One region of the Dorea amylophila genome, then DNA from elsewhere that is predicted to be linked to it. Evidence: predicted binding sites of a transcription regulator. Region 1 holds the regulator's gene; each other region holds the start of a gene.

What was found. The regulator Rex, encoded in region 1, represses fermentation and respiration genes when NADH is low (regulators of the CRP and FNR family bind a similar motif). The targets are predictions, from matches to a motif close to ATTGTTAANTANTTAACAAT.
Region 2: the regulator Rex is predicted to act here: its motif matches at 1,280-1,299, upstream of OCV72_RS10575 (NAD(P)-binding protein).
Region 3: the regulator Rex is predicted to act here: its motif matches at 1,426-1,445, upstream of rsxC (electron transport complex subunit RsxC).
Region 4: the regulator Rex is predicted to act here: its motif matches at 2,078-2,097, upstream of OCV72_RS02980 (glycerol dehydrogenase).

What each region holds. Positions count from the first base shown of each region.
Region 1 is NZ_JAOQJW010000025.1:45,554-48,771, forward strand. Features, by position in the region: gene OCV72_RS14225 (ABC-F family ATP-binding cassette domain-containing protein) at 1-990, opposite strand, end outside; gene OCV72_RS14230 (redox-sensing transcriptional repressor Rex) at 1,156-1,797, shown strand; gene OCV72_RS14235 (NAD(P)H-hydrate dehydratase) at 1,892-3,218, shown strand, end outside.
Region 2 is NZ_JAOQJW010000015.1:57,834-61,051, forward strand. Features, by position in the region: gene OCV72_RS10565 (DNA-directed RNA polymerase subunit alpha) at 1-538, shown strand, start outside; gene OCV72_RS10570 (bL17 family ribosomal protein) at 629-1,165, shown strand; gene OCV72_RS10575 (NAD(P)-binding protein) at 1,459-3,218, shown strand, end outside.
Region 3 is NZ_JAOQJW010000016.1:23,333-26,550, forward strand. Features, by position in the region: gene rsxC (electron transport complex subunit RsxC) at 1-1,322, opposite strand, end outside; gene rpsA (30S ribosomal protein S1) at 1,555-2,640, opposite strand; gene ispH (4-hydroxy-3-methylbut-2-enyl diphosphate reductase) at 2,621-3,218, opposite strand, start outside.
Region 4 is NZ_JAOQJW010000004.1:39,790-43,007, forward strand. Features, by position in the region: gene OCV72_RS02975 (PhoH family protein) at 1-722, opposite strand, end outside; gene OCV72_RS02980 (glycerol dehydrogenase) at 949-2,046, opposite strand; gene OCV72_RS02985 (peptide deformylase) at 2,169-2,579, opposite strand; gene OCV72_RS02990 (ketopantoate reductase family protein) at 2,576-3,218, opposite strand, start outside.

The DNA of each region.
Region 1 (3,218 bases):
AACAGTCAGGACATCATTGCCGCTTACACAGGATGGTTCCAGTTTCAGATGTATATCTGTATTAACTTCTATCGGTTTTTCGATAGTCTGCATCTTTTCCAACATCTTTTCACGGCTTTCGGCACGTTTGATGGATTTTTCACGGTTGAAAGAACGAAGCTTTTCGATAACTGCCTCCTGATGCTTGATTTCCTGCTGCTGGTTAAGATACTCCTTCAGGCGTATGTCGCGAAGCTGCTGCTTCTTTGCTGCATAGTCACTGTAGTTTCCCATATAAGTACGAAGTTCTCCAAGCTCGATTTCAAGAACTTTCGTGACAACTTTGTTCAAAAAATAACGGTCGTGAGACACGATCAGCACAGCTCCCTGGTAGTTTAGAAGATAGGTTTCAAGCCATGCAATGGAATTCAGATCCAGATGGTTGGTTGGCTCATCAAGAAGCAAAATGTCTGGTTTCGTTAACAGAAGCTTGCCAAGAGATACACGGGTTTTCTGTCCTCCGGAGAGAGTGTCGACCGGTTTGGTGAAATCATTTTCCGTAAATCCAAGTCCTTTTAACACACCGGTAATCTCACTTTCGCAAGAATAGCCATTCTCACGTTCAAAAGTGGCCATAAGGCGATTGTAAGTTTCCAGACGGTCGTTCAGAGCGTCACCGGAGAGATGCTTAAGTTCCATCTCAATCTCGCGGATACGGCGCTCCATAGCGATTATATCGGCCTTTGCGGTGCGGACTTCTTCATAGATCGTATTACCGCTTTGCATCTCCTGATGCTGGGCAAGATAGCCAAGCGTCTTACCTTTTGTCAGAATGACGTTGCCGTCATCCGGGGCTGATTCGCCTACAATCATTTTGAGCAGAGTAGACTTACCGGCACCGTTCGGTCCGACAAGAGCTGCTTTTTCGTGATCTTCTATATGGAAGGATCCATCTCTGACGATGAGGTGTTCACCGAAAGATTTCTGGATCCCGTGACATGCTAATATCATATATTTCCTCCTGCGTTGTGGATAATTGATACATTCGTATTCGTAAAATGCATTTGCACATGCTATTTTATTATAACGGAAATTGTATAAAATTCAACAATAGTTTGACAATAATCTTTCAATTTTATATAATTATTTCAGACTATGATTGGAAGGGTGAATATAGTGGAAGAAAGAGAGATTTCTCGTGCAGTCATTCGTAGATTGCCGAGGTATTACAGATATTTGGGTGAACTGCTGGAAAATGGTGTAGAGCGTATATCTTCGAACGATCTGAGTAAGCGTATGAAGGTGACTGCATCACAGATTCGTCAGGATCTGAATAACTTTGGCGGATTCGGCCAGCAGGGATATGGTTATAACGTAAAGTATTTATATACAGAGATCGGAAAAATTTTAGGATTGGAAGAAGATCATAATATCATTATCATCGGTGCCGGTAATCTTGGACAGGCACTGGCAAATTATGCAGCTTTTGAGAACCGTGGATTTATCCTGAAGGGAATCTTTGATGTAAATCCAAGACTTCAGGGTGTCTCTATCCGAGGCGTACCGATCCGCATGATGGATGACCTGAAAGCATTTGTACAGAACAATAATATTGATATTGCAGTGCTGACGATTCCAAAAGAGAAAGCAATTGAAGTGGCGAATATGCTGGTTGATAACGGAGTGCGTGCAATTTGGAACTTTGCGCACACAGATCTGAATCTTCCAGATAATATTGTTGTCGAGAATGTACATCTGTCAGAAAGCCTGATGCAGCTGTCATACAATATCAGTCGTTACAAAGAGGATCATAAGTAAATTATTATAAAAGAAAAAGGCGTGTAGGAGTAGTCCGGAAGATGGACATATTTTTACACGTTCTTTTGTTGCGGTAAGTATAAAGCAGGACTTGATGGGAGATGATTGGATGCAGCTTTGGGTGAATGCAGCACAGATGAAAGCAGCAGATCAGTATACAATTCAAAAATTAGGGGTTCCTTCCCTGGAATTGATGGAACATGCGGCGCAGGCGTGTGTACAGGTATTAGAAGATGAAAAGGTTGATCTTTCGCATGTCTGTGTTGTCTGTGGTTCGGGTAATAATGGAGGGGACGGTTTCGCAATTGCCCGCATTTTACAAAATAACAGATACTCCGTAGAGACATTTTGTGTGGGAAACCCGGAACATTATACCGAGGAAACACAGGAACAGATGCACCGCTTACAGGAATGCGGCGGGAAGATTACTTATGGAATGCCGCAGGAAGACTCCTATAGTGTGGTCATAGATGCTGTCTTTGGAGTGGGGTTGAGTCGTAAAGTAGAGGGCAGATATCGTCAGGTGATCGAACAGATGAACCGGATGAGGGGAACAAAATTTGCGGTAGATATCCCGTCCGGACTTTCTGCCACAACAGGCTGTATCCTGGGCTGCGCTTTCAAAGCGGACTATACAGTGACATTCCAGTTAAAAAAGATTGGTCTGGAACTGTCACAGGGCAGAACTATGGCCGGCAGGGTTATCGTGCCGGATATCGGCATTTCTACAGATTCTATCTGTGAGGATCAGGAAATAGTCCGGACAGCCGGAAAAGATATCTATCGGAAGATGCTGCCGGACAGACCGGAAGATTCAAATAAAGGCACGTACGGAAGACTCCTCGTGATAGCCGGAAGCAAAGGAATGGCCGGGGCCGCTTATCTGAATGCGCATGCCGCTTACATGACAGGAGCAGGACTGGTGAGAATATACACTTCCTCAGATAATCGGGAAATCTTACAGACACTCCTTCCGGAAGCAATTGTCACAACATATGAGGAATATAATAAAGAAGAACTGTTATCACTTCTTACATGGGCAGATAGCGTATGTATCGGTTCGGGCCTTGGAATGAGCAGGCTTTCCGAAAAAATATTAAAAACTGTGATTGAATATGTAAAAGTACCGTGTCTGATCGATGCAGACGGACTGAATCTTCTTGCAGAAAATAAAAATTATCTGAATCAGATGGCCGAGCGCAGATTTGTGATCACACCGCATATGAAAGAAATGTCAAGACTTACAGGCACTCCTGTAGAGGAACTGAAAGCAGACAGGATCCAGATCCTGAAAGATTTTATTTCAAGATACCGGATTACCTGTGTACTGAAAGATTCGAGAACTCTGATCGCAAGCGAAGAGAAAGGTATACGTATGAACCTTACCGGGAACAGTGCGATGGCAAAAGCCGGATCGGGAG
Region 2 (3,218 bases), on a different contig from region 1:
TATGGAACTTACCATTACAAATGGAAGAGGCTACGTGAGTGCTGATAAGAATAAGAATGACGAACTGCCAATCGCAGTGATTCCAATTGATTCTATCTACACTCCAGTGGAACGAGTGAACCTTACAGTAGAGAATACCCGTGTCGGACAGATTACAGACTTTGATAAACTTACACTGGATGTATACACGAACGGCACACTGCTTCCGGATGAAGCTGTAAGTTTGGCTGCAAAGGTACTTAGTGAACATCTGAAACTCTTTATTGATCTGTCAGAAGTAGCACAGGCTGCTGAAGTTATGATTGAAAAAGAAGACGATGAAAAAGAAAAAGTTCTTGAGATGAGCATTGACGAACTTGAACTTTCTGTTCGTTCATACAATTGCCTGAAGAGAGCTGGTATCAATACAGTTGAAGAACTGACAAACAGAACACCGGAAGATATGATGAAAGTACGTAACCTTGGACGTAAGTCTCTGGAAGAAGTACTTGCAAAATTAGATGAGTTAGGCTTAAGCCTCAGCAAAGGTGAAGAATAATCTGTCAGTAAGCCCGTAAGTGCATGGCAGAGCATTTGGCTAGTAAGCCCGAAGAAGCATAACCAAGTGTTATAATGGAGGATATTTAAAATGGCAAAATATAGAAAACTTGGCAGAACATCAAGCCAGAGAAAAGCATTATTAAGAAACCAGGTAACAGCACTTCTGAACAACGGTAAGATCGTTACAACAGAAGCTAAGGCTAAAGAGATCCGCAAGATCGCTGAAGGACTTATCGCATTAGCTGTTAAAGAAAAAGATAACTTCGAAGAAGTTACTGTAAAAGCTAAAGTTGCCCGCAAAGATAAAGATGGCAAGAGAGTAAAAGAAGTTGTAGATGGTAAGAAAGTTACTGTATATGACGAAGTTGATAAAACAATCAAAAAGGATATGCCAAGCAGACTGCATGCTCGTCGTCAGATGCTGAAGGTTCTTTATCCTGTAAAGGAAGTTCCAACTGCACAGGCTGGAAAGAAGAAAAATACAAAAGAAGTTGATCTTGTAGCAAAATTATTCGATGAGATCGCTCCTAAGTATGCAGATCGTAACGGTGGATACACAAGAATCGTTAAGATTGGTCAGCGTAAAGGTGATGCAGCTATGGAAGTTCTGATTGAACTTGTATAGTTAGAAGTCAATAAAAATATTGAAAACCTCACACAATCATGTGTGAGGTTTTTTTCTGCATAAATGACACCGAAAAAAGACAGACAGGAAATTTCGTAAAACAGATAATCAAGATTTGTTAAAAATCTGACTATAGCGTTAAATTTACTACTATTAACAAATATGATTACAAATTATCGAATAAATGATATAATACCGATATCACATTTGAAATGAATTGCGCAAAAAACTGATAATTGCAATTCATATGTACTGTAAATTGAAAACAAACAGATGGAAGGTAGGAATAAAGAATGAGCAGACTGGAAATTGCCTCTCCAAAAAAAGCAAAGATCGTAATGGAAGGCCTTTATAAAGATCTGGAAAGAAGAATCGAATCAAGTCCTCCGGGATTATGTCCTGTAGATATGGCAAGAGCATTTCTTGAGTTATGTCATGCACAGACCTGTGGAAAATGTGTACCTTGCCGTATCGGATTAGGTCAATTGAACAATTTCATCCGTGAAGTACTGGATGGAAAAGCAACTATGAAGACGCTGGATATTATGGAGCAGACTGCACTTTCAATCATGGAATCAGCAGACTGTGCAATCGGATATGAGGCTGCTAATATGGTATACAAAGGATTGATCGGTTATCGTGATGATTACGTTGAACATATCCAGAACGGAAGATGTACCTGTACCTATAATCAGCCGGTACCATGTGTATCTTTATGTCCTGCACATGTAGATATTCCGGGATATGTTGCACTGGTAGGTGAAGGCAGATATGCAGATGCGATCCGTCTGCTGAGAAAAGATAATCCGTTCCCGACTACATGTGGATTTATCTGTGAACATCCATGTGAAGCAAGATGTAGAAGAAATATGGTGGATGATTCTATTAATATTCGTGGATTAAAACGTGTAGCAGCAGATTTTGCGGGAGAAGTTGATCCTCCGCAGTGTGCACCGGATACAGGAAAAAAGATTGCAATCCTTGGTGGAGGACCTGGTGGTTTGAGTGCAGCTTATTATCTGCAGTTAATGGGACATCAGACAACTGTATATGAGATGCTTCCGAAATTAGGAGGAATGCTTCGTTATGGTATTCCGAACTACAGACTTCCGAAAGACAGACTTGACGATGATATCCGTGCGATACTGAAGACAGGTGTACAGGTGAAAAATGGTCTGAAGATCGGTCAGGATATTACAATCCAGCAATTGAGACAGGAATACGATGTTGTTCTGATTACAATCGGGGCAAGTACAGATAAAAAATTAGGATTGGAAAATGAAGATGCAGACGGAATCCTATCAGCTGTACAGTTCCTGCGTAACGTAGGGAAGAATCAGATTATGGATTTGACAGGAAAAGAGGTTGCTGTTATCGGTGGAGGTAACGTATCCATGGATGCAGTCCGTACAGCAAAACGTCTGGGTGCCAAGAAAGTAAGTATCGTTTACAGACGAAGGGTTGCGGATATGACTGCACTTCCGGGAGAAATAGACGGAGCAGTTGCAGAAGGTATTGAATTACAGACATTGAAAGCACCGTCATCCATTGATGTAGATGAGAATCATCATGTAAAAGGAATCTATGTGACCCCTCAGATGGTGAGCTCGATCAGAGACGGAAGAGCAAGCATCAAACCTACAGGTGAAGAAGATATTTACATACCATGCGATGTATTAATCGTAGCAATCGGACAGAATATCGAAACACATCACTTTGAACAGGCTGGTATTCCGGTTGAACGTGGGAAAATTGTTACCAAAAGCACGGGCGCATTCGAGAACCTTCCGGGTGTATTTGCCGGAGGAGACTGTGCAAGCGGACCGGCTTCAGTTATTAAGGCAATTGCAGCTGCAAAAGTCGTAGCAGCTAATATTGATGAGTATCTTGGATATCATCATGAGATTTCCTGCGATGTTGAAATTCCGGAAGCGCATCTGGATGATCGTACACCTTGTGGAAGAGTAAATCTTACAGAAAGAGAAGCGTGTGAAAGAGTCTGCGATTTTGAGGCAGTGGAAAATTGTATGACAGAAAAAGAAGCGAAACAGGA
Region 3 (3,218 bases), on a different contig from region 1:
TATTTTTTCTTTCTACGGTTCGCCAATGCAATCTTTCTCATAGATCCGATTGCCTGTTTCAGCGGACGTTTTGCCGGACATACGAAACTGCAGGAACCACATTCCATACATTCGAGTCCTTCGTGTTTTGTAAACTTCTCTTCGTCATGATGTTCTGCATAATCCGCCAGTCTCGATGGGATCAGGCGGCTTGGACAGGCTTCTACACAGCGTCCACAGTTGATACATGCAGATGGTTCCATCTTAGCCACTTCATCTTTGGTAAATCCAAGAATAGATGAAGAAGTCTTTGTTACAGGTACATCTAATGAGAACATAGAGAATCCCATCATCGGTCCGCCGGAGATCAGTTTCTCAGGCTCTGTTTTAAATCCTCCTGCTGCCTCTACAAGCTCCTGCTGATTGATGCCAAATGGTACTCTGAAATTGCCTGGCTCTGCAACAGCGTCCCCACTTACTGTTACAACACGTTCCATTGAAGGCTTTCCTTCTACAACAGCCTGGTATACGCTTACCATTGTTGCCACATTATCTACAACACATCCTGCGTCTGCCGGAAGCATTGCGGAATTAATTGCGCGCCCTGTTGTAGCGTAAATAAGCTGACGCTCACCCCCCTGAGGATACTTGGTCTTCAGTGCCAGAACTTCCATACGAGGTTCATCTTTTGTCAGTTCTCTTAATTTTTCGATACAGTCTGGTTTGTTGTCCTCTACACCAAAGATTCCTTTCGCGTTGTCGAACAGACGGAGGATAATCTTCATTCCTCCAACCAGCTTTTCCGGAGTCTCGATCATTGTTCTGTAGTCAGCTGTGATATATGGCTCACATTCCGCACAGTTTGCAATGATGTAATCAATCTTTTCCGGTTCCTTTGGTGAAAGTTTTACTCTCGTAGGGAAACCGGCACCACCCATACCTACTACTCCCGCTGTTCCAATCGCATTCAGGATATCTTCCTTGCTCATGTCTTCTAACGGAGTTACAGCTGGATATTCCACTTCTTTGTATTCGCCATCATTTTCGATCACGATACTGTTCACTCTTCCTCCTGTCGGATTCAGATGTGGTGCGATTGCTTTTACAGTTCCAGATACAGATGCATAAATCGGAGCAGATACGAATCCTCCCGCTTCTGCTATCATCTGGCCTTTTAAAACATGATCGCCAACGGCTACCACAGGATTTGCCGGAGCACCGATATGCTGTGATACAGGGTACACCAGATCGCCCTTAGGTTTTACATCGACAATTGCCTTATCTTTAGCCAGGCTCTTGCCGTCATCCGGGTGAATACCACCCTTAAATGTTAACAATGCCATCCTTTTTTTCCTTCCTTCCTATTTACTCTTTATATAATATACAGGAAATATAGACAAATTTCTATAGAAAGTGACTAATTTCATTGTATATTTTCATGAACATCTTGTTGCATTTTTAACAAATGCACATACGCACAGAAAACCTGCCAATGGCAGGTTCCCTTCTATCCTCAGGCATAGAAAGGATAGAGGCTTTCCTCTATCCTTTCCTGTCTGTATATCTGATTTGATATTACTCAGCGTCTGTCTCTTCTGCAGCTTCTTCCGGCTGTTCTAAAGCTTTCATGCTCAGGCTGATCTTCTTCTCAGCTTCATTCAGATCAACGATCTTAGCTGTGATTTCCTGTCCAACTGAAAGTACATCAGACGGTTTATCAACATGTGCTCTTGAAATCTGAGAAACATGAAGTAATGCATCTACTCCTGGAGCCAGTTCAACAAATGCTCCGAAGTCTGTCATTCTTGCAACCTTACCTGTAATTACTGTTCCGACTGCATAATCCTCTGCTGCATTAGCCCATGGATTTGTCTCTGGGAATTTCAGGCTGAGTGCGATCTTTGTATCGTGGATATCTTTGATCATCACTTCTACTTTATCTCCAACCTGGAAGACCTTCTTAGGATTCTCAACACGTCCCCAAGACATCTCAGAGATATGAAGAAGTCCGTCTACTCCGCCAAGGTCGATGAATGCTCCGAAATCTGTAACGTTCTTTACAGTTCCTTCCATTCTGTCACCTACGTTAATCTTAGCAAACAGTTCTTTCTGTTTTTCAGCACGTTCAGCAACAAGAAGCTGTCTTCTGTCACCGATCACACGATTTCTTCTAGGATTAAACTCGCTGATTACGAATTCAATTTCCTGTCCCTGATATTTGCTCAGGTCTTTTTCATATGTGTCAGAAACAAGGCTTGCAGGAATGAATACTCTTGCTTCATCAACTACTACGCTTAATCCGCCGCCAAGAATCTGAGTTACAGGAGCTTTTAATACTTCATGATTCTCGAATGCTTCTTTTAATCTTTCATTGCCTTTTTCTGCTGCAAGTCTCTTATATGTCAGCAGAACCTGTCCTTCTCCGTCATTTACTTTCAGGACTTTTGCGCTCATCTTATCACCAACGGATACAACTGTTGTAAGATCAACGTTTGTTTCGTTAGTATACTCATTTCTTGTAATGATACCGTCTGCTTTGTAGCCTATATTCAAGATGATTTCATCAGGTTTAACGTCGATGACTGTACCATCTACAACCTCTCCATTTCTTATTGTCTTAAAAGACTCTTCCAACATTTGTTCAAAAGTTAATTCTGACATTATTTTGAACCTCCTCAATTATTTTATTGGGCGTGGATGCCCCTGCTGTAATACCTACTGATTCCACGGACCTTAATTGATTAATATCCAAATCGTCAAGTGTCTGTATATAGTACGTATTCAAACATTCCTCTTTGCAGATTTCAAATAGCTTCTGAGTATTCGAACTACGCTTATCACCTATCACAACCATAGCATCTACTCTCGCTGCAATTTGACGAGCCTCAGTCTGCCTTTCTTTCGTCGCATTGCAAATCGTATTTAAAACAACTATATCATACCTCTTTTTTGAAATAATTTCAACTAATTCTTTGAATTTATTGTAGTTAAATGTCGTCTGGGCCACGATACATACTTTCTGTTCTTTTTCAGGTAATTCAAATCTTTCTGCATCTTCCGGAGTCTGTATCACAGTCACCTGTTCTCCTGCCCATCCGCGGATACCTTCTACCTCCGGATGTTCGCCATTTCCGATGATCACAATGTACGATCCTTTGGCACTTTCTTCTGCAACAATCTTATGAATTTTCTTCACAAAAGGACAAGTCGCATCTACACATGTAATCCCGCGTTCATCC
Region 4 (3,218 bases), on a different contig from region 1:
AAATACTGTCCGGCATTCCTTGGTTTGATGCCATAAGGCTGGCTCTTTCGGAATTCTAACGATACTACTTTCTTCCCTTCAACTCTTCCAAGATGTGTCTTTTTCACAGACTGATCTGCCTTCAATATGATAAATTCATTCTCCGTAAGTTCCGGCTGGATCTTATTACCATCTTCATCGGACAAATAAAGTTCCTTCAGATGAACGCCTTTTTTCTTGAATTCTTTGAACTTGTCTTCCGCCACATAGCAAATCTGTCTGCCGCTGTACTGTCCCTCTTCTTCGATGACCTGCTCTGTGCTGAAATCCTGGGCTTCAATTCCGAGAATCTGTGCTTTTAACCTAAGGACCAGATCTTTTGTCACCAGAACGACCGGCTTTTCTTCTTCCCGGATTCCCTTACATACTTTTAAGATCCGATTATCCGGCTTATCTTCCGGAAGGCTTTCCGGCAGTTCTACATTTACACAATTGGCCTCTACACGGAGGATTCCTCCATTTTCCATCTGGACACCTTTTAAAAGGTCTCCTTTCAGTCTGAGCTTTTCCAGAAAACGGATCGCCCGCCTTGCATTTGCTCCCTTTTCTCCTTCTGCTTTCTTCAGGCCGTCCAGTTCTTCTAATACAACCAATGGCAATATCACCCTGTTTTCTTCAAAACACTGACATGCATAAGGTGCCTGGATTAAAATATTGGTATCAATAACATAGGATTTGATCATAGATATTTCTCACACTTTCTGATTTTGTTTTTTGTACATTTTCAGGTATAGTATGAAAATATTGAATTTACTCGATATTTTTGTAAAAAAGATGTTAAGTTATTCTTGAAATCTACTGAAATTTTCAGATTCATATACAGAATGATTCTGCAAAATAATACAGAGAACCTGTCAATGGCAGATTCTCTGTATTTATTATGTATTTTTTATTTTCACAGATTCTTGACTATTCTCCGAGGAAATATTTTCCGTATGCATCTGCTGCCTTGATTGCTGCACATACAGTCTCCGGTGTTACCTCGAATGGCATATTGTGAAGCGTGTCGTTCTCTGCACAGGCTGCCGTTGCAACTGCCATCAGCTTCTCATCTGTTACTTCTGTGATTCCCAGTTCTTTTAATGTCACAGGCAGTCCCAGTTCGATACACCAATCGATGATATCTTCCAGTTCTTCTGCCGGAATGTTCTCCAGTACCAGCTGTGTAATCGTTCCAAATGCGACTTTCTCGCCATGATACATGTGATGGCACTCATCCAGTACGGTAAATCCATTATGAATTGCGTGCGCTCCTGCAAGTCCGCCACTCTCAAATCCGATACCACTCAGCAATGTATTGGCTTCGATGACTTTTTCTACAGCCGGTGTACATGCTCCTGCTTCCAAAGCAAGTTTTGCCTTTACTCCTTCTGCCATCAGCGTATCAAAACAGAGTTTTGCAAGTGCGATTGCTGCCTGTGTGACCTGTCCACCCGCACATGTCGTTGCTCCGCTTACCTGACAGGCTCTTGCTTCAAAATATGTTGCCAGCGCATCACCCATTCCGGAAACGGTAAGTCTTACCGGTGATTTTGCAATGATCTCAGTATCCATCAGAACCATGTCCGGGTTGGCCGGAAGGAATAAGTACTCTTCGAATACACCAGCATCTGTATAAATAACAGACAGTGCGCTGCAAGGTGCATCTGTTGAGGCGATCGTCGGACAGATCAGAACCGGTGCTTCTTTATAATAAGCAACTGCCTTGGCCGTGTCCAGGATCTTACCACCGCCGATACCGATCACGACATCACAGCCCTTCTCATTCATGATGTCTACCAGTCGGTTGATCTCATTCTTACTGCATTCTCTGTTGAAATACTCGTACACAGGTGTGATCTCGTATCCTTCAAATCCGGTATTTACAACGTCCCCGATACGTTTATATCCTGATTCTGTGATCAGTACAAGTGCTTTTTTGCCATACTTCTGAGCATATTCACCCAGCTTCTTCAGCTCACCTGCACCCTGTACATATTTACTTGGACTACATAAAATCTTTGCCATGCTATTACCCTCCTGTAATCTTCACGTTTTATATGTTATTTTATTAACAATCTGGTTTTATTGTATGCTATCGATACAGTTGTGTCAATAAAACAGGAGGAAAACATTTACTTTTCTTAGTGTCATATCACTATACCCTGACAGTGATCTATCTCATGCTGAATAATCTGTGCCGTCCATCCGGTATATTTCTGTCTCTGCTTTTTGAAATTCATGTCCTGATATTCTACTTCAATCTCCTGATATCGAGTGCATTTTCTCACACCTGTAAGGGAAAGGCAGCCTTCTTCCGTCTCATATTTTCCGGAACGTTTTACAATCTTCGGATTAAACATTGCCATATTCATGAATCCCATATTAACGGCTATGATACATTTCTTCACTCCGATCATATTCGCTGCCATGCCGACACAGCCTTCCTCGTGCGCTTTCAATGTATCTAACAAATCCACTGCAACCTGCTTGTCCGTCTCTGTTGCCGGCTCGGATCTCTGGTTCAGGAAAAATATGTCTTTCATAATCGGTCTTATCATGCTTTGTTACTCTCTTTCGTATGTGTCTTCATATAATTATAGAATTCCTGATGCAACCGCTGGAATTCTTCCGGTGCATGCATCGCATGTCTGTAAAGGAATTTGTTGCCAAATTCACTCTGATATACTCTGCTTAGAACCCCTGCCAGCATTCCTGTCGGCATATCTTTGATCATATAGAGCTTTGCCGGGCACAACATTCCCTTCTGGGCGATCCACTTCAGGTTCTTTTTCATCCGATAAGCTGTCAGCGTCATCAATTTTTCATTTGCACAGATTTTTTCCGGATGCCTGCTCTGGTAATAAGCATCTGCCAGCGGAATGATCACGCCAAGATGTGATATCTGCCAGTGATGCATTTCCGGAACGATCTGGTATGGAATGTGGCTTTTTCTAAATATATATGCCAATGCTTCTTCCCTGCTGCTCTTTCTTCCTCCTATCTCACCGAATGTTGTCGGCTGAATTGCTCTTGGCAGAAGCTGCGCATCCAGAATCCCACCTTCAATGCAGCCACCCGCTCCCGGAAATGCCGGAAGGATCCTTCCTTTTCCGCAGATTTTCTCCCACCTGCCATATGGTTTGATCGTATTGATCATAGTGACAACATTCGGACTTTTATTCTTACTGATATCTTCC